DNA from 2 places in the Clostridium sp. MF28 genome. Region 2 is predicted to be linked to the other one. Evidence: predicted binding sites of a transcription regulator. Region 2 holds the regulator's gene; the other holds the start of a gene.
The links. The regulator CtsR, encoded in region 2, represses protease genes until heat stress. The targets are predictions, from matches to a motif close to AAGGTCAANNAAGGTCAAAT.
Positions count from the first base shown of each region.

Region 1 (11,342 bases), 630 kb from region 2:
CCTTTGAAACCCGGCAACCGAAATATTATTTTTTACTAAATGATATTTATATGGTGCTAATTCCAGCAGCTTTTAGCTGATAGATGAGAGGATAAATTTGTATGGTGTTTTATGCGCTAGAGATTTATTCTCTAGCGCTTTTGTTTTGAGGTGAACGTTAATAATTAAGTTAATTATTACATCACCTTAGTTATCCGGAAACTAACAAAACAAAGTCAAAGGAGGAAATGTGTTTGATAGAAATCAAAAATGTGGTAAAGAATTTTGGGGAAACACAAGTTATAAAAGATGTATCAATAAGCATTAAAGAGGGCGAAATTTATGGAATAATAGGACACAGCGGAGCAGGAAAGTCAACACTATTAAGATGCATTAATGGACTTGAATCTTATGATGGAGGTTCAATAAATGTAATGGGGAAAGAGGTTTCATCATTAGAAGGAAAAAGTCTTAGGGAATTTAGAAAAGATTTGGGGATGATTTTTCAAAATTTCAATCTTATGCAAAGAAAAAATGTTTTTGATAATGTTGCTCTTCCTCTTGAAGTGTGGGGGTACAACAAAAGTGAAATTAAGGACAAAGTATTAAGATTATTAGATTTAGTTGGATTAACAGACAAAAAGCTAAGCAAACCGTCAGAGCTTAGTGGTGGACAAAAACAAAGAGTAGCAATAGCAAGGGCATTAGCGTTAGACCCTAAAATACTACTTTGTGATGAAGCAACTTCTGCATTAGATCCTAAAATTACAAAAGACATTTTAGCATTACTTTCTAAAATAAACAAAGAATTAGGGATTACAATAGTAATGGTAACTCATCAAATGGAAGTAATAAAAGAAGTTTGTGAAAAAGTTGCATTGCTAGATGGTGGAAAAATAAAAGCAGAAGGAAGATCAGAAGATTTATTCTTACAACCAGGAAAATCATTAAAGAAATTCTTAGGAGAAGAAGATGAAGGAATATTACCAGAAGAAGGTGTTAATATCAAGATATTCTTCCCAAGTGATTCTTCTGAAAATGCACTAATTACAAAGATGGCAAGGGAATTAGAGATAGATTTTTCTATAGTTTGGGGAAAACTTGAAAAATTTAGGAGCGAAGTATTAGGTGGGCTTGTAATAAACATCAACGAAGAGGATAAGGACAAGGTTATAAAGTACCTTGAAAATAAGGATATCTTATTGGAGGTGATCGAATAATGAATCAGGTAATAGTAAAAGCTTTAATAGAAACTCTAGAGATGGTTTTTGCATCGACGATAGGTTCACTTATTTTAGGATTCATACCTGCAATAATATTAACAGTTACTGCAAAAGACGGATTAAAACCAAATAAAATAGTTTATACAGTTTTAGATTTAATAATTAATATATTAAGAAGTTTTCCAGTTATCATATTAATGGTAGCAATAATACCATTAACTAGATTTATTGCTGGTAAATCTATAGGTACAGAAGCAGCTATTGTTCCACTTACAATTGCAGCAGCACCATTTGTAGCAAGAATTATAGAATCATCACTTAGAGAAGTCGATAAAGGAATAATAGAGGCGGCAAGATCTTTTGGAGCATCAAACACTCAAATTATCTTTAAGGTAATGCTTAAAGAAGCAATTCCTTCAATAGCATCAGGAATTACTCTTACAATAATAAGCATTGTTGGATATTCTGCAATGGCAGGAACTATTGGGGGTGGAGGACTTGGTCAAGTAGCTATAAGCTATGGATATCAAAGATTCCAAACTGATTATATGGTAGTAACATGTATTGTGTTAATCATAGTAGTACAAGGACTACAGCTTATAGGCAATTATTTTTACAATAAATTATCAAAATAGGGGGAATAAATATGAAAAAGAAATCAATTTTATCAGTAGTTTTAGCAGGAGTAGTGACACTAGGATTAGTAGGTTGCGGGGGCACAGCTACTTCAGGAAGTAAAGATTCTAAAAATGACAAGGTAATAAAGATTGGGGTAACACCAAAGCCACATGAAGAGATAGTAAATATAGCTAAACCATTACTTGAAAAAGAAGGATATACAGTAGAAATAACAGAATTTAATGATTACAATCAACCTAACACTGCTGTAGAAGAAGGTTCATTAGATGCAAACTTCTTCCAACATACTCCATACTTAAATGAACAAAATTCATCTAAGGGATATCACCTAGTTTCAGTTGGTGCAATACATTTAGAACCAATGGGATTATATTCTAAGAAGGTAAAAAGTTTAGATGAACTTAAAGATGGAGCTACAATTGCCGTTCCTAATGATCCATCAAATGAAGCTAGAGCATTAAAATTATTAGCAGGAAAAGGCTTAATAAAAATTAAAGATGGAGAACTAGTTACATCAAAGGATATTACTGAAAACCCTAAAAACTTAAAGTTTAATGAATTAGAAGCAGCAGCAGTTCCAAGAGCAATAGATGACGTTGATGCTGCAGTAATCAATGGAAACTATGCTATAGAAGCTAAATTTAATCCAGCAAAAGATGCAATTATTATTGAAGATAAGGCTTCAGAAGCTGCTAAACCTTATGCAAACATAGTTGTTGTAAAACAAGGTAATGAAAATCAAGAAAAAATCAAAGCTTTAGTAAAAGCTATGACATCACCAGAAGTAAAAGAATTTATAGAAAAAGAATATAATGGTTCAGTAATTCCAGTATTTTAATAGTTCATTTTGAACATATAGATTCAAAAAAGAAATTGAATAATAAGTAGTATTTGCAGCATAAATATGCTGCATTACAAGAAGAGAGGCTATGCCAAATATCATTTAGGCAACAAAATGATATTAAGGCATGCCTTCTTTTTTTATAAGAAAGTTAAATGGGGGCTTCTGGTATTAAGAAAAATTGTAGATTCTATATATAACATATCTTTAATAATTTTCTGGAATAATGTATACTTTTAAGTATATTTAGGAAAGTAATTAGATTTAATTTATATATAAAGTAAGAATTTACTCTAAAGGGGAATAAAAAATGAACATATCAGAAGTAAAAGTTAAATTAACTGGTAATGATATATTAAGTATAATCAATGAATTTGTTAAGGTTGATGGGTTGGATTTAAGAACAGTAACTATTAATGATGGAATAATATTAGAAGGAACTTTGAAAAAGGGAATAGATATAGACTTCAATATAAAGGTTCAATTAGTTGGGTGTGTTCATAACAAAATTACTGTAAAGATAGTTAAAGTTAAAGTATTAAATGTTGGTTTCTTCAGAATATTAAGAAGTTTTGTGTTAAAGCAATTAGCAAAAGCTTTTAAAAAGTATGGAATAGATAGTGATAGAGATAAAGTAATAATTGATATAAATACAATACTTCAAGATGTACCATACATAAATCTAAATATTAGTGAGGTCTTCATGAAAAAATCAGAGGTATGGGCTGAAATTTCTAATGTTGAGGTTTCAATACTAGGAGAATTAATAAAGGAAAGTGATGTTGAAGAAACAAGTGAAGAAGAAGAGATTGATGTAGCATCATTGGATACTATAAATAAAACTAAAGATTGCTATTCTGTCGGAAGAAATAAAATTACAAATAAATTATCTGAAAATGTGAGAAATTATAAAGAGTATATATTTGTATTACCAGACATAGCTTCTTTAATATATAGATTACTTAAGGATAAAAGAGTATCTATAAAGACTAAGCTTATAATGTCGGCAGGAATAGCATATTAACTGTACCAGTTAACATAATACCTAATAGTATACCATTTATAGGCGTGATTGATGATATTGGAGTTATATTTTTTGTTTTAAATAAGATTATTAAAGATATACCATTATCGATAATAGTAGAGAATTGGGAAGGTAAAAATGATATACTTTTAGTATTAAAAAAAGGAATAGAATATCTAACTAACTTTACAAATGCTGCAAATATTGAAAAATTATATAGTGCTGTAGAAGAATTATCATCACTATAGAAAATATTATTTATAAATTTAATAACATATAGATTATAAGTTTATAAATATTCCATGAAAAGTATAATAATAAGTTAGACGGTCGGAGAAAGGAATAATATATGGCGAAAAAAGTTTATGCAATACAATATGGTTTTGATATTAAAAATAACAAAAAGGTTGAAAATGTAATAGTCAATACTTGGAATGAATGCTTAGCATATGTAAAAGGGGTAAAGGGAGCAAAGTATAAGAGTTTCGAAGACATAGAAGAGGCAAAATCATATCTAAACGAAGGAAATAGAATGCTAAAAAAGAGTGATGAAAGTTATCCAAAAGACTGTCTTCATGCATATGTTGATGGAAGTTATAATTCTTCTGACGGAAGATATTCTTATGGGGTAGTTTGTGTTAATGATGATGTTGTAGAATATATAGAAAGCGGAGCTGAAAAAGATAGCTCTTCTAAAAATATAAGACAAATAGCAGGCGAACTTAAGGGAGCTGTTAGAGCTGTTGAATATGCTTTAGAACATGGACAAAAAAAAGTAGTTCTATTTCATGATTACGAGGGGATAGCTCATCATGCAACTGGAGCATGGGAACGAAAAGAAGAATCATCTATGCAATATTATAAAAAGATGCAAGAGTTAATAAATTCTGGAATGGAAATTATATTTGTAAAAGTTGATAGTCATACTGGAGATTTATTTAACGAGCTTGTTGATGAGAAATGTAAAGAGTGCTTAGGGATAACTTCTGATAGAACCGTTGAAAAATGGTTAAGTAAAAATATTATAAGAGTTTCTGGTACTAAGGTTAAAGAAGAAATCTTAAGCATAGCTCCAAGTCATTCAAATAATATAATTTTAATTGGCGAAGATGAAAATTTACAAATGGAAAATATATTGAATGTAGATAAGAAAGATGACAATGAAATTAGATTTGAACAAATTATTGGTTTATATAGAAATAACGATATCGAAGGCAAAAAGATAATTTCTAAGCTATTAAGCAAAGAAAAAGAAAAATTAATTTTTTATCTTCTTAAAGAGTACATTGATAATAATTAAACCAGTATATATGTTGGAATAATAGATTTGCATTTAAAATGCAAATAAGAAAAGTGCTTAATTAGGACTGGAATATAGAAAGCTGATTGTAATATGCATAGTTACTTTTTAGAATATTTTTAAAACTGTATATAATCATGGAATAAATTAACTTGGATAACTTTTTGATTAATACACAATATATTTATAGAAAATAAATTGATGTTAAAGAGGTGTTTATTATGGAAAGATTTTCTAAGGGAATGATGACTGGATTTTTAATTGGAGTTGCTGTCGAAATGTCTCTAATGCCACGTATGGATAGAAGGAGTCAAAAAACAATGAGAAGAGCAGGCAGAAGAATGAGGAATATGGCTGAATCAGTAGGTCATGAAGTTTATGATTGGATGAGATAGAATTACAAAAAGAAAGTATAATATGTAAAAATTAGGTATAATAAAAATAGAAGGGCATGAATTTCTCTCATGCCTTTTTATTTTTATTTATTGTATTTATACTTTTGTACATAAATATGGATAATAAAATTAAATTATATAAAATTTGGGGCACATTTATATTTTTATGCAGTTTTTTATAAATTTATGTTATAATTAAGGAAATTATATTAAAATAACTAAATAATTTGTTGAATAGAGAAGGATTAAAAAGATGGAAATTCTATCATTGGGAGAAAAGATCAAGAGAAGAAGAAAACAATTGAATATGACGTTGAAGGATTTGGCAAAAGACAGAATAACTCCAGGACAAATAAGTTTGGTAGAATCTGGCCGTTCGAATCCATCAGTAGATTTGCTAGAATATTTAGCTGATGCATTGAACACAAATGTAGAATATTTAATGGAATCAGAAGAAAGCCAAGCTGAAAAGATTAGTTTATATTACGAACAGGTAGGGGAATCATGCATACTCCAGGGAGATTACGAAAAAGGTCAAAGATATATTGATAATGCTCTATACTACTGTGAAAAATATAATCTAGAATATAGAAAAGCAATGATATATTTTATAACAGCAAAATCCTACATGTATAAAAGAGATTTTCCTATGGCTCAGAAGTTTTTTTTATCAGCAAATGTAATTTTTGTAAAAAATAATAATTATGAGCAGATAATAAAAACTTTCCTACATTTAGCTAATATTGCTTTAGAATTAAAGGCATATCATTCTTCTAGTAGTTACTTAAAACAGGCTGAAAAGGTATATATAGACAATAAGGTTGTAGATGAATTTTTAATGGGAGAAATATACTACAATATGGCTAGAACATATTACGATGTAGAAGAACTGGATTTAGCCTTAGAATATTCTTGTCTAGCAAGAAATAGATTTGAACAAGTCTATAATGATGAAGATTATGCGAGAAATCTATTCTCTTTAGCAGAAGAATTTAATAAAAAAGGTGACTTGCCGAATGCAATAAAGTATTCAAAGAAAACATTAGAAGTATATAAAAAGATACAGTATAACAAGAGCATAGTTAATATAGAACATAATTTAGGAAAGTTATTTTATGAACTAGGAAATTTAGATGAATCTCTTAAGCATTATGATATATCAAAAAGTATTAGTACACAAAATCGTGTAGGATGTATAAATGATATACTAATAGATATTTGTAAAAGTTATCTGAAGTTAAAGAATACTGAACAATGTAGCAAAATACTAAAAGATATAGAAAATAGAATTGAAGAGCATGATATAGACAGAAAAATCGAATGTAAACTAATAAAATATACTATGTTCAATATTGACGATAAACCAGAACAAGCAGAAAGTGTATTGATTGATACATATGTGCTAGCAAAAAATAGCGGAAAGTTGTCGAAGGCTGCTGAATTAGCTATGAGAGTCGGAAAATATTTCATAGATAAAAAAGAAGAAGAAGAGGCTTCATATTACTTAAATCAAGGAATAAAGTTATTTGATGAAGCAGAAAAGTTAGAAAATTACAAATTATAAGTAAGTGGGTGAGATATTTGGAAATACTATCTACTGGCGAAAAGATAAAAAGAGCTAGAGTATTTAAAGGTATAACATTGAAAGAATTATGCGGAAATAAGATTTCAATTGCCAAGATGAGCTGTATAGAAAATGGAAAGATTAAGGCAGATACCGAATTACTGAATTATATAGCTGAGAAGATAGAAATAGATGTAGATTATTTAATAGAAGACGTATATGAACAAATTTCAAATAATCTAAATATAATAAAGAGGAATGTATCTTCCGATACTGATTCTGAAAGTAAGTTGAAAGATAACCTAAGCTATGCACTAAAATATAAATATTATGATTTAGCTTTTGAATTAATACACATATTATTCTCGTATTATGTAGAAGAAAATAAGGTTGAAAATATTCAGCTTATAGTTTCTCAATATTATGATTTATATCAAAGAAATAATACGGAAGAAAATACAGCTATCTACTTTAAAGATATGGCACGTTATTTATCTCAAAATGGTGAATATATTGAGGCTATTTCTTACTACAGCAAGCTTAGAGAAATGTTTAGATTGAAAGAAGATGGATTTGATAGTTCAGAGTACTGTTTAATAGGCTACAATGAGGCTCTGTGTTATCAGAATTTAAGAAAATCTGAAGAAGCATATAGCATTTTATCAGAAATCATAGGATATGTTGATGACCTTAAAACAGATGAAAGCAAGGGAAAAATATATCATATATATGCTACAGTATGCATTAAGCTTAAAAAAGATTATGTTGATGAATATAAAAAGAAAGCATTTCAATATCAAAAATATAATCCTATTTCTCTGGCAGCATCCCATGGAAATTATGGAAAGTATTATTTTGAAGTAGAAGAAAAGGAAAAAGCAATCTCTGAAATAGAAGATGGAATAAAGATATTTCCACAAGATAATGTAGAAAAATATGTGGAGTTTTTGAATTATTGTACAAAAATATTAATTGATAATTCAGAGTATGAGATAGCTTATAGGATTACAGAAGAATCATTAAATTTAGCTATTATGACTGATAATATAAAGTTAATTGAGAAGTCATATTATTTTAAAGGTATAATTCTTCAGAAAATGGACAAACATTTGGAAGCAGAAAAATATATGAATCTATCATTAGATTCGTTGTTTAAATTTGGTACCAGAGAAGAAAGAAGAAATAGATATGTAGATATGGGTAAGCTTTATTATAAGCTTGGACTTACAGCGGATTCGCTAAAATACTTTAATCTTGCATTAGCTGTTGATAAAAAAATCTAATTTCTCGTAAATATATATAGAAGGGCGATATTTTGTTAATTCGATTATAATGGATTAACAAAATATCGCCACTTCTATTTTTTTATATTCACAATTAAGCCTTTAAGATCAGTAATGATATATTTAAGCTATTAAATTCATATGGATATTATTGTTACTAATTTTTTGAACAAGAGTCAATGAAGTAATCTAATAAATCATCTATATTAATAACTCCTACAATTTTTTCGTCTTCAATAACAGGCATTGTTATAATATCATTTTCTCTTAGACGCTTAGCTACAGTGAGTAGATCTTCATCAGATTGCGCAGAGATAACTGATTTTGACATAACCCACTCAACTGGACAGCTAACATAATGTCCTGGATGTATCATGAATCTATATATATCAGCTTTTACTACCATTCCTACTACAATTTCTTTATCATCTACTACTGGCATTCCATTAATATTAAGTTTGTCCATAAAATCTAAAGCTTTATCTATAGTATCGTTTACATTAATTGTATGGAAATTTGGTTTAATGATAGAACTTATTTTCATAACATCACCTCTTTTAAAAAAGTTTAATATCGTTAAGCTGTAAAATAACAGGCTAATAATATTTATATTACTATTTTACTATAAAACAACAAAATTTAAAATAAATCTTTAGATGATAAAAAAATTAAAAAAAAGACTAAATAAACTTTGACTTTCTTTGACCTATGTATTATTATATAGATAAAGAGGAATTATTTAGGTATAGTGATAAACTAGTTTTAATAATAATTTCGAAATTTAACATAGAGATTTAGGAGGAATAAGTATGAATATTGATAAAATGACGTTGAGAGTTCAACAAGCATTGAATGATGCCAATGTTACAGCTGTTAAATTTAATCATCAGCAAATAGATTTAATTCATCTTTTTTCAGCTCTTGTAGAGCAGGAGGACGGGTTAGTCCCTAATATTCTTACTAAAATGGGTATATCAGTAAAGAATTTAAAAGCGTCAGTAAATAAGGAATTAGATGCAATGCCAAAAGTTTTAGGAGAAGGAGTTGGCAATGTATATATAACTAGAAAAGTAGAGGAAGTGTTAATTAAAGCTGAAGAATTTTCGAAACAGTTTGAAGATTCATATGTTAGTGTTGAACATTTAATGCTTGCTATTATAGAAATAGATAACAATCAAGTTTCTAAAATATTAAAGCAATATAATATAACCAAGGAGAATTTCTTAAAAGTTCTTTCTGAAGTTAGAGGAAGCCAAAGAGTTGAAACGCAAGATCCAGAAGGGACATATGACGCATTAGCAAAGTATGGAACTAATTTAGTTGACCTTGCTAAAAAGCATAAGTTAGATCCTGTTATAGGAAGAGATGAAGAAATAAGAAGGACAATAAGGATTTTATCAAGGAGAACCAAGAATAATCCAGTATTAATAGGTGAACCTGGTGTTGGTAAAACAGCAATTATTGAAGGATTAGCTGAAAGAATAGTTAGAGGAGATGTTCCAGAAGGCCTTAAGGATAAAATTATATTTGCTTTGGATATGGGATCTTTGATTGCCGGAGCTAAGTATAGAGGTGAATTTGAAGAAAGATTAAAAGCGGTATTAAAAGAAGTTCAAAGCAGTGAGGGTAGAATATTACTATTCATAGATGAAATTCATACAATAGTTGGAGCTGGTAAGACTGATGGAGCAATGGATGCTGGTAATTTGATTAAACCATTATTAGCAAGAGGAGAGTTACATTGTATAGGTGCTACAACTTTTGATGAATATAGAAAATATATTGAGAAAGATAAAGCCTTAGAAAGAAGATTCCAACCAGTAATTATAGATGAACCTACAGTAGAGGATACAATTGCAATACTAAGAGGATTAAAAGAAAGGTTTGAAATTCATCACGGGATTAGAATTCATGATTCAGCAATAGTAGCTGCTGCAAAGCTTTCTGACAGATATATTCAAGATAGATATATGCCTGATAAGGCAATTGATTTAATTGATGAAGCTGGAGCTATGATAAGATCTGAAATAGATTCCCTCCCAACAGAACTTGATGTTATAAGAAGAAAAATATTTAAGTTAGAAATAGAAAAAGAAGCCTTGTCAAAAGAGAAAGATGAGGGTTCAAAAAATAGGTTAGATGACTTAGAGAAAGAGCTTGCAGGATTAAAAGAAAAGAATGATGAAATGACTGCAAAATATACCAAAGAAAAAGAGCAAATCACAGCTATTAAAACCTTAAAAAGTGAGCTAGATGATGCTAGAGGAGAAATAGAAGTAGCGCAAAGAAACTTTGATTATAATAAAGTTGCTGAGATTCAATATAGTAGGATTCCTGCTATAGAAGAAAAAATTAAGCAAAAAGAAATTGAACTAAGAGAAAATTATGAGGGAGCTCTATTAAAAGAGGAAGTAACTGAGCAGGAAGTATCCGCTGTACTTTCTAAATGGACTGGAATTCCTGTAACTAACTTACTTGAAGGAGAAAGGGAAAAACTTTTAAGACTAGAAGATGATATGAGTAATAGAGTTATAGGCCAGGGTGAGGCAATAGAAGCTGTAACTAATGCAATACTCAGGGCAAGAGCTGGGCTTAAAGATATCAATAGACCAATAGGATCATTTATATTCTTAGGGCCAACAGGAGTTGGTAAAACGGAGCTTGCAAAAACACTAGCTAGAAATTTATTTGATTCAGAAGAAAATATTATTAGAATTGATATGTCGGAATATATGGAGAAGCATTCAGTGTCTAGATTAGTTGGAGCGCCTCCAGGATATGTAGGTTATGATGAAGGTGGTCAGCTAACAGAAGCTGTAAGAAGAAAACCATATAGCGTAATTTTATTTGATGAAATTGAAAAAGCGCATGAAGATGTGTTTAATATATTCCTTCAAATATTAGATGATGGTAGATTAACTGATAATAAGGGTAAAACTGTAGATTTTAAAAATACTATAATAATTATGACTTCAAATATCGGAAGTGAATATTTATTAGAAAATACTAATGAAGATCACGTTGATGAAGAAATAAAATCAAAAGTAATGAGTGTTTTAAAATCAAGATTTAAACCAGAATTTTTAAATAGAGT
Region 1 covers NZ_CP014331.1:4,123,932-4,135,273, forward strand. The annotation lists SAM riboswitch class I at 1-90, shown strand, start outside; gene AXY43_RS18170 (methionine ABC transporter ATP-binding protein) at 234-1,199, shown strand; gene AXY43_RS18175 (methionine ABC transporter permease) at 1,199-1,837, shown strand; gene AXY43_RS18180 (MetQ/NlpA family ABC transporter substrate-binding protein) at 1,849-2,679, shown strand; partial or broken gene AXY43_RS18185 (YkvA family protein) at 2,993-3,954, shown strand; gene AXY43_RS18190 (ribonuclease H1 domain-containing protein) at 4,056-5,006, shown strand; gene AXY43_RS28055 (hypothetical protein) at 5,228-5,401, shown strand; gene AXY43_RS18195 (tetratricopeptide repeat protein) at 5,655-6,965, shown strand; gene AXY43_RS18200 (transcriptional regulator) at 6,983-8,248, shown strand; gene AXY43_RS18205 (CBS domain-containing protein) at 8,406-8,792, opposite strand; gene clpB (ATP-dependent chaperone ClpB) at 9,058-11,342, shown strand, end outside.
Region 1: clpB (ATP-dependent chaperone ClpB) is a predicted target of CtsR. The motif match lies at 8,938-8,957, and genes of this name have one in related genera.

Region 2 (11,342 bases):
TCTCTTATTTTTATACCACCTGTAGTTTTAATAATTACATTCTTATCGTATAAATTAATTCCTCCACGTTGTTCAAGTATAGATATCAAAGTGTTTAATTTATCCTTTCCTAATGTTTCCCCTATTCTTGTAGGATACGGAGTAAAACTCTTCGACACTAAACTTTCTATTTCAGTTATTATTGCTCTTGTTCCTTCTTTAATTACTGTTAATGCACTTCCTGATACAATTTCTCCTTCTTCACGCTTTGTCATGAAGAATTCTGAGGGGTTATCTATTGAAATAATCCCTCTCTCCCCCATTTGAAAGAAGCCATTTTCAATACCGCCAAATCTATTTTTAGAACTTACAAGTACTCTTAACTCTTCATCACTATCATCTTCTATTATAAGCACCGTATCAACTAAATGTTCTAAGGCTCTTAGCCCTGCAAGTTCATCACTTTTAGTCATCTGCCCAACTATTATAACCGCTCTTGGCCTTCTACCGTTTTTAGCCATTTGGAGCAATGCATTAGCACATTCCATAGTTTGTGTAGGTGACCCTGCTCTCGCTGGCAAAGATGATTCCATAGTAAATGTTTGTATACTATCTATTATTATAATATCCGGATCTATTTCTTCAACTGCATCTAAAACATTATCAAGACTTGTTTCTTGTAGTACCCATATATCTTCGTGGATTTTATTAAGAATTCTGTCTGCTCTGTTTTTTATCTGACTATCACTTTCTTCCCCTGACGCATAAATTACTTTATATCCTTTTTGGGCGACAGCATCGGAAATTTCAAGAAGAAGTGTTGATTTTCCTGCTCCCGGTCTTGCTGTTATAATTGAAATTGAATCCTTTACGATTCCTCCACCCATAACCCTATCAAATTCATTTATCCCTGTTACTATTCTATCGCTTTTGTTGGAAACTATCTCCAAAAGTTTTTTTAACGGTTTTTTTGCTACTTGTCTGGATCTAGTCTCTAAATTTTTTGCTTCAATAGTAATTTCCTCTAATGTATTCCAATTATTGCATGTTGGACATTTACCAAGCCACTTTATACTTTCAAAACCGCAACTATTGCATCTATATAATGTTTTTTTCTTCATAAACCTCTCCCTTCGTTTCTAGATCTTTATTACATCTTACTTTTTTAATAATAATATTAATTATATTATAGCATATTACTTTCTTACTCATATATTTTGAATTAAATATAGCTAGTGCTTAGCCTTCAATCAATTATTATATATAATACTTTATAACTATTTTATTTTTTGTTCTAGAATATTTAATAAATTATTGCAAAAGCTATTATAAAATAGATTAGTAAAGAACAAATATATAATAATATAGAAATTATAATATTAATATCAACACTAGAAAATAAACATAATATATAATTCACCAGTTATGTATTAACTAAATTACTCTATAATGATTATTCTAATAATGAGACAACGATATATAACCAAGTTATAATTTAATTGATAGTAAACATCATTATTTTATAGCTATATTGAATGATTATAAAATCTATATTATAATATTAATTACAATATAATAACTATTATTAAGGAGGCGTATTCATTTATGGTAAAAGTATATACTACCAATACTTGTCCTTGGTGCGTTAAAGCAAAAACTTTTCTTAAATCAGAGAACATTGAATTTCAAGAATTAAATGTTCAAGATGATATGGAAGCTAGAGAAGAAATGATAAAAAAGTCTAATCAGATGGGTGTCCCAGTATTAGATATTAATGATAATATTATTATAGGCTTTGATAAGCCTGCTATTCTAAAGGCTTTAGGTAAATAATTAAGAGGCGTATATCCGCCTCTTTTATTTTGGCTTATATCAATTAATATCTGATTTATATTCTCATCTTTAATGCTATTTTCTTTTTCGTAATATATATTTTTCTGCATTTAAAAGCGCAATCGTACCATCTGATACAGCAGTTGTTATTTGCCTATACTTCTTTTGTCTTACATCCCCTGCTGCATATACTCCTTGAATATTTGTTTGTAAATCTTCATCGGTAATTATATATCCTTGTTCATTCAATTTTATATAATCCTTTACTTCTTTTGTTCTAGGCTCTGTTCCTATATATCCAAAAACTGCATTAACATCTAAGCTACTACTTTCTTGAGTCTTAGTGTCTTTTATAATAACTGATTCCAAAAATTCCTTACCATTGGCTTGAGTCAAATCCTTATTTAATAGAACTTCTATTTTAGGATTATTGAAAACTTCATCAATTAATGACTGTTCTCCTTTAAAATAATCATACCTTCTTATTAAGTACACTTTTTCAGCAAACCTAGTTAAAAATATAGACTCCTCTAGTGCAGAATTTCCGCCGCCTACAACAGCAACTTTTTTGCCTTGATAAAGTGCTCCATCACAAATAGCACAGTAATGAATTCCTCTTCCTGAAAATTGTTCTTCTTGAGGAATAGGCAGTTTTCTTGGTGCAGCTCCTGTAGCAATTATTACAGCTTTAGGTTGGTATACATATGATTCAGTTTCTATAATCTTTTCATCATCTGATATATATATCTTTTCAATTGAATCAAATTCATCAATATTTGCTCCAAGATCTCTAGCTTGTTCTTGAAATATGTCAGCTAAATCTCCTCCACCTATACTTTTAAATCCCGGGTAATTCTCTATAGTATAACTATTTCTAACTTGACCTCCCACAAGTTCATTTTCTAACAACAATGTATCCAACTTTGCCCTTCCTGCATACATTGCTGCTGTAAGACCTGCTGGTCCACCACCAATTATAATTAAATCCAATTCTTTCTTTTCTTTACTCATATCTATTTTCTCCTAATATTTAATACATTTTAAACTACTCAATACCCAAATATTATATTAATCTTTAAACTAAACAGACTATTTCAATGTATAAATAATTTATAGCGTTGAAATAGCCCATTAACATAAATTAATTCTTATTGAGCTCCAAATTGCTTTCAGCCAATCTTCTGAAAATAAGTTTGTTTTCTAACTCACTTACCTTTACCCTATCTCCAATTCTTATATTTCCTTGTAATATTTCCTCACTTAATTTATCTTCTACCTCTTTTATTATTAATCTTCTAAGTGGCCTTGCACCATAATCAAGGTCAATTCCTTTGTTTAGCAGGAACCTTTTACTATTATCTTCAAAGTTTAAGTATATATCTCTGTCTTCAAGCCTTTTTCTTATTGATGCAAGCATTAAATCTATAATTTGATTTAAATCTTCATCACTCAACTTATGGAATACTATTGTATCATCTATTCTATTTAAAAATTCTGGCCTAAATTTTTGCTTTAATTCTCCTAATATATTTTCCTTCATCTTTTCATATTCAGTTTCATTTTCGTTTTTAGAACTAACACTACTAAATCCTATGCTTTTTTGTTTTTTAATTTGATGAGCCCCAACATTTGAAGTCATTATAATTATTGTATTCTTAAAATTAACTATTTTTCCTTTACCATCAGTAAGCCTTCCATCTTCCATAATTTGAAGCAATATATTGAATACCTCTGGATTTGCCTTTTCTATCTCATCTAAAAGAACTATTGAATAAGGTTTTCTTCTAACAGCTTCTGTAAGTTGACCACCTTCTTCATGTCCTACATATCCTGGAGGCGATCCTATTAATCTAGATACCGAATGACCTTCCATGTATTCTGACATATCAATTCTTATAATATTATTTTCATCACCAAACATAGCTTCTGCAAGTGCTTTAGAAAGCTCAGTCTTTCCAACTCCAGTTGGTCCCAAAAATATAAAGCTTCCTATTGGTCTATTAGGATCCTTTATTCCAACTCTTGCCCTTCTCACAGCCCTTGCTATAGATTTAACCGCCTCATTTTGTCCAACAACTCTCTTGTGTAGTATTTCCTCTAATCTTAATAACCTTTCACTTTCCGATTCAGTTAATTTTTGAATTGGAATCTTAGTCCAAGATGATACTACACTCGCTATCTTTTCTGCATCTACAACTAGTGTCTTTATAGAATTCTGAGTATCCCAACTATCTTTCATATTACCTAACTGCTCTTTTAAAATTCTCTCTTTATCCCTTAAATTCGCAGCTCTCTCAAAGTCTTGAACTCGTATAGCTTCTTCCTTTTCTTTACCTATATTTTCAATTTTTTCTTCTAAATCTTTTAAATCCGGAGGGGCTGTTAAACTTTGGATTCTCACTTTAGCAGCTCCTTCATCAATCAAATCAATGGCTTTGTCTGGCATAAATCTATCTGTTATATACCTATCTGCCAAATTAACGGCCGCTTCTAAAGCTTCATCTGTTATTTCAACTCTGTGATGAGCTTCATACTTATCTCTTAATCCTTTAAGAATTTTTAGCGTTTCTTCCTTTGAAGGCTCTCCCACTGTTACAGGTTGAAATCTTCTTTCTAATGCAGAATCCTTTTCAATATACTTTCTATATTCATCTATAGTTGTGGCTCCTATACATTGAATCTCTCCTCTTGCTAAAGCAGGCTTTAATATATTAGATGCATCGATAGCACCTTCTGCTCCTCCTGCTCCTATAATAGTGTGAATCTCATCTATAAAAATAATTATATCTTTATCTTTAATTATTTCATCCATAGTTTTCTTAAGTCTTTCCTCAAATTCACCTCTATACTTAGCTCCTGCAATCATAGATGTTAAATCTAAAGAAACAACTCTTTTATTTCTAAGTATCTCTGGAATATTTCCCTCAACTATTCTCTGTGCTAGTCCTTCAACTACAGCAGTTTTACCAACGCCTGGTTCCCCAATCAGACACGGGTTATTTTTAATTCTCCTACAAAGAATTTCTAATAACCTTTGAGTTTCATTATCCCTTCCAATTACAGGATCTAGTCCTTGTTCCTTAGATAGTACTGTTAAATCCCTTCCATACTTATCAAGCATTGGAGTATTAGCTTTCTTATTATCAATTATATTTTTATCGCTAGCTTTATCTTCATAAGTACCGGATAAGAATACAAGTAATTCTTCACTTATAATGGTAAAGTTAAGATTCAAGCTTTTTAAGATAGTGTATGCCATTCCTTCTTCTTGGTTAAGTAAGGCTAATAAAATATGTTCAGGGCTAACATATTTATGATTTAATCTTTTTGCTGCTGCAAAACTTTCATCTATTAACCTTTTGGTACGAGGGGTAAGTAAAATATTATCGTCTGTTTTCTTGATATCCCCATAACCCAAGTATCTTTGTATCATATTTCTAATATTCTCACTATTAACCCCATATTTTTTTAATAACTTAGCAGAATATCCATCTTCTTTTAATATGCCAAGTAATATATGCTCAGTTCCAACATACCCATGTTTAAATTTTTCTGATTCATTTTCAGCTTCTAAAATTACTGCTTGTGCCCTTTCTGTTAATTTATTATATTCCATATACTTTAAACCTCCTATCTTCTCCTTAGGTTAACATTTCTTTCACTAATTTAGCTCTTTCATACTTAATTTCCTTATCATCTAGTGATTTTTTCAAATAATTTTGAAGGGATGAATTAGTAATTAGAATAAATAGTTTATCTAACTTACCCTTATCAATATTTATAATTGATAATTCCGCTCCTAATCTAACATTTGATAATAGTTCAATAGACTCTTTAAAATCCAAAATCATTGCATATTTCAGTATTCCATATGCTCTATATATCTTATCCTCTAATTCATGTCTACATTTACTAAGTAATATTTCTCGGAATTTATTTTCCTCTATTATTATGCTCCAAACTGCTTCTTTTAATTTATTTATAATATTCTCCTCTGTCAAACCTAATGACACTTTATTAAATATTCTGTATAAATTTCCAAAAACTTTTGTACCATCTAGATGAACTCCCTTTATAGCAATTCCTAACTTACCAAGCCTTTTGGATATATTATTAATTTCTTCACTCATACTAAGAGCTGGCAAATGTAATACTACTGAGGCCTTCATTCCTGTTCCGATATTCTCTGGTGATGCTGTTAAATAACCTAATGTTTCATCAAAAGCATAGTCAAAATTTTCTTCTATCTTATCATCAATAACCGTTGCTCTCTCAAAAATTTCTTCTAATTTCAATCCATCACTTACACATTGAAGATTTATATGATCTTTTTCATTTATCATAATGCTAAGATCTTCTTCTTTATTCAATATAAATGAGCCCTTATCAGAATTTTTCAAAAGCTCTTTGCTGATTAGATCCCTTTCTAAATATTGTTTACTAAATTCCTCTTTTGTATTCCAAATCTCATATAACGTAATTTCTTCATTATCTAATTCATTTTTAAGAACGTTATATACTTCTTTGCCATTTTCTCTACCCTTAATATAGTTTAGTTTATTAGGAAAAGGTAAATTACTAAAGTTTCTAGCTAACAACACTTTGCTACTTAATACTGCTCCAAGTCCTTCCTTATCATCTTCCCAGCTATTCATCACAATTTCCCTCCTTTCTATTTATAATTTCCTTAGTGTTACTTTCTAATATATATAATTCTAGTTTTTTAATTTCATCTCTTACTATTGCTGCTCTCTCATATTCCTCAGCTACTATCAATTTTTGCATCTCTTCTTTTAAATCCTTAAGGTTTTTTCTTTGAACCAATTCCTTTCCCTTTACCTTAGGAATCTTACCAATATGTTTACTTCCAACTTGTAAGCTCTTTATCCTTGGCTCAAGTACAATATTAAATTCTTTATAACAATCAGTACATCCCAATCTTCCTGATTTCTTAAATTCCTGATAAGTTAACCCACAATTTGGACAGATAATTTCCTTTACTTTATTATTATCTATATTTGATTTACCATTATCTACATTAGATAATATTTCTGTAAGTATTCCTTGAAATGGAACATTTATATTTTGCATTATTGGATTAAAGAATGGAATATTAGCTATATCTTTTGCACAATTTTCACATAACCAAATTTCTTGTTTCTGACCATTCATCACTGTAATTAAATTTATCTTTGCTTCATTTTTTTTACATTTTTCACATAACATATATATCCCCACCTTTAAGATAAAATTATCATAATCATAGCTTTTAAAATATCAGCTCTTACTTTATTTTTATTATCTGCTGAAGTTAAACTTCTATCATTTATTGCTATTTTCATTATTTCACATTCTCTTTCTTCAATAACTCCAGATTCTAATAAGTGATTAAGCAATGCGTTTGCATTATGATATGTTATTGTTTCTCCTATGCTTTGGTTAATTAATTCTTCTCTTCTATTGGAGTTGTCATCATCCAACTGCTTGATCGCTATATGACCTCCGCCGCCTCTCTTGCTCTCAATTAAATATCCTCTTTCATAGGTAAATCGAGTTGTTAATACATAGTTTATTTGGGACGGCGCGCATCTAAATTGATCTGCTAACTCATTTCTTTGTATAAAAATCACATTATCTCTATTCTCATTAAACATTTGTTTTATAAACTCTTCTATTATATCTGAAAGTCTTGCCATAACATCACCTGCTTAAACCTTTATTTAATTATTTGTTTTTGACTTACTTTGACTTTATAATATTATACTATACTTCTTCTACTTTTTGAAGTATCAATATAAATTTATGATTATTTATATTACTGTATGTTAATAATATCTAATATATTTCAATTTATGGAGGTTTTATATGCAAATTATTTGGTATGGACATTCTTGTTTCCTTATGAAAACATCCATTGGTAAAAGAATTCTAATTGATCCATTTAGCAACAATTTAGGTTATGATAATAATTTCCCTAAATCTGATTTAATTACCATTAGTCATAACCATTTTGATAGTTCATATATTAATGATATAAATAATACAACCAAGATTATTAATGAGAGCGGAAACTTTAACTTAAGCTTCCTTAATATAGAAGGGTTTGACTCCTTTCATGATAAGTGCAATGGACTAAAAAGAGGCTCAAATATTATTTATATATTTAAGGATGATAAACTTTCCATATGCCATTTAGGACATTTAGGCCATATACCTTGTTCATTGATTTTAGAAAAGCTTAAAAATATTGATATTTTACTTATCCCTATTGGTGGACATTTCACTCTCAACGGTTTTGAGTCTGCGAAACTTTGTAACCTTATTTCCCCCAAATACATAGTTCCTATGCATTATAAAACTAATACAACAACTTTATACTTAGACGACCCTAAGAATTTTATAATATCTATGAAGAGCGTAAAAAAAATAAATTCTAATATATTAGATACTTCTGACTTGTATATAAATTCTAACCTTAAGTCTGAATGTATCTTGTTAACACCTCCATATAAATAGTGAAAATAACTATTTCAACTATTTTTAAATAAAAAAAAGACCGCCTAAAGACGATCTCTCTTTTATTACTCTTGGTTTGGAGCTCCCACTGGGCAAACATTAGCACAGTTTCCGCAATCGATACAAGTATCTGCATCAATAACGAATTGAGTATCTCCTTGAGTTATAGCACTAACTGGACATTCTCCAGCGCATGCTCCACAGCTAACACATGAATCATTAATAACAAATGCCATCTAGAACACCTCCTAATAAATTGTGGTAATTAACCTCTTACATTTTAACACGTATTCGTATGTTTTAAAAGTGTTTTGTATTCTAGACTTCTTATTTTTTAATATTGTTATATCATTTACGATTACAAAACAACATATCCTAAATCCTCTATGGAATTTATAATCCTTTCGAGTTTTAAAAAGATATCATTATATATCACTGTTATCTCCCTTTTTGCAAGCGAAATTTCAGTAGCTATTACTCCCGAATTCTTAACAACTGTATCTTGAATTATCTTGGCATCGTCATTAGACTCCATATTACAAATCTTAATAACAGATTTCATAGAAATTCCTCCTATTTTTCATTAATAAGATTTTTTATTAATGTTTTATCTTCCTCTGACTCAACAATCAATTTTATATTATTTTCATCAATTGTGTCTTCATATTTTCCTGAAACGAGCTCTACATCAGTTATTTTGAATTCCTCAACAACTTCCTCGTCTCCTCTTCTAACCTTAACCTTTACCATCTCTTTAACTATTGAATTACCAACAACTTCTCCATTCCCAGCCTCTGTCTTAACAATAGAACCAATCTTAGGCAATCTCTTTCTTATACCTTCATATGTAGTTTGCTCATAGTTCAAACAGCACATCAATCTTCCACATATTCCAGATATCTTGGTTGGATTCAAAGAAAGATTCTGTTCCTTTGCCATTTTTATTGACACAGATGCAAAGTCTCCTAAGAATGTAGAGCAGCACATAGGCCTACCACATGGTCCAAGTCCTCCAACCATTTTAGCCTCATCTCTTACTCCTATTTGTCTTAATTCTATTCTGGTTTTAAATATAGTAGCTAAATCCTTAACTAATTCTCTAAAATCTACTCTACCATCTGCTGTAAAGTAGAATATAACCTTATGATTATCAAATGTATATTCTACATCTATTAATTTCATATTTAATTTATGTTCTTGAATTTTAGCTAAACATATATCTAATGCTTCTTTTTCTTTATCCTTATTTTCTTTATGTTTTCTAATATCATCCTCATCAGCAATTCTAATAACATTCTTTAAAGGTGATACTATATCTTCCTCTTTTATCTCCTTAATTCCTATAACGCATTCACCAAATTCTATACCTCTAGCTGTCTCTACTATTACATAATTGCCCTTTTTTATATCCAATTCTAATGGACTAAAGTAGTAAATCTTTCCTGCCTTCTTGAATCTTACGCCTATAACTTTTATCATTAATTATACCTCCGCAAAGCCCATAAGCAAAACACTTATGACCATTGAATAGTTCGTATTACTATTAAAATTTATTCTAGCTTCTTTTATGTATTCTAACATACTATTTAATTTCTTATAAGATATTCCTCTTGATATATTTTTTATCTTATATATTTTATCAAAATTAACAACGAGTTCACTATCATTAAGTTCTTTAAGAAGTAAGATATCTCTTATATATGATAGAAGTATATTTAGTAACTCTAATTTATCTTCTTTTGCACTTTTTAATAATTCTTCATACTTTAATATAATACCTTTTTGTCTACTTACGATATCTTCAAATAATTCTATACATATATCTCTCAAATTTCTCAACTTATCATCGCTAAAAAATCTATCTACATTTCCAGGTATTCCAGCACTATAAGCTAATGCAGCTTTTTTATCATCTTCACTTAAATTATTATATTTTTCCTCAAGGTAACTCAAAATTTCTTCTTTATTTAATGGTGTTAACCTATATATTTGGCAACGCGATTTTATTGTATCTAAAATTACTTCTAAAGAATCACTTAGTAATATTAAATGTACACCTCTTGGTGGTTCTTCAATAGTTTTTAATAATGCATTTTGAGCTTGAACTGTTAGCTTGTCACATTTATATAATATTAATACCTTTTTATCACCTTCATAAGGCTTTTTATTGACTTCACTTATAATGCTTCTCACATCATCAACACCAAATGAATTGGAATTAGGAGAATACCTTACAATATCAACACTCTCTACACCATTTCTCTCTTTAATAATCTGGTTTGAAAGATACTTAGCTACTATACTTTTTCCTATTCCATCATTACCAATTATTAGATTTGCATGAGAAAATGAATCCTTTTGTCTTCTATTATTTATATTATCGATAATATTTTTATGTCCAATTATCTTTCTCAATGCTTATCTCTCCTTGATATCATATTTTTACGAACTTATCCACATCAATTACGAATACAGTAGCACCTCCCACGCTAATTTGCACTGGGTATTGTTGCATATATCCACTTTCACTTCCCCCAAGGGTAGTTGGTGTAACTACTGTCTCATTTCGCTTTCTACATACATTCCTAATAACATCAATAACAAGTTCGACTTTTTCCTCTTCAATTCCTACCAATAATGTAGTATTACCAGATTTAAGAAATCCTCCTGTAGTTGCTAATTTTGTAACTCTATAATCCTCTTCTGTTAAAGCCTCTATGACATCTGCTGAATCTTCATCCTGAACAATTGCAATTATCAATTTCATTTTAATTCCCACCCTTAAACTAATAATAATTTACTACATATTATTTTACCACAAATAGGTGGCTTTTTATTACTTAGTTTATATTTGTCCATATTTTAGGTCTTAGTATATTTTTTATTTGATTAATTACATTTTCTTTCGTATTATTTGCATCTATCTTAACAATTCTATGATTATTATTTTTATAAACAATATCATATCCTTCTCTAACTCTTTCATGAAACTCTAACTTTTCTATATCTAATCT
Region 2 covers NZ_CP014331.1:3,495,146-3,506,487, reverse strand. The annotation lists gene radA (DNA repair protein RadA) at 1-1,100, opposite strand, end outside; gene AXY43_RS15175 (glutaredoxin family protein) at 1,585-1,812, shown strand; gene trxB (thioredoxin-disulfide reductase) at 1,888-2,823, opposite strand; gene AXY43_RS15165 (ATP-dependent Clp protease ATP-binding subunit) at 2,954-5,428, opposite strand; gene AXY43_RS15160 (protein arginine kinase) at 5,454-6,467, opposite strand; gene AXY43_RS15155 (UvrB/UvrC motif-containing protein) at 6,460-7,038, opposite strand; gene AXY43_RS15150 (CtsR family transcriptional regulator) at 7,053-7,508, opposite strand; gene AXY43_RS15145 (MBL fold metallo-hydrolase) at 7,678-8,328, shown strand; gene AXY43_RS15140 (DUF362 domain-containing protein) at 8,394-8,564, opposite strand; gene AXY43_RS15135 (heavy-metal-associated domain-containing protein) at 8,687-8,890, opposite strand; gene AXY43_RS15130 (PSP1 domain-containing protein) at 8,902-9,807, opposite strand; gene AXY43_RS15125 (DNA polymerase III subunit delta') at 9,811-10,743, opposite strand; gene AXY43_RS15120 (cyclic-di-AMP receptor) at 10,763-11,095, opposite strand; gene tmk (dTMP kinase) at 11,169-11,342, opposite strand, start outside.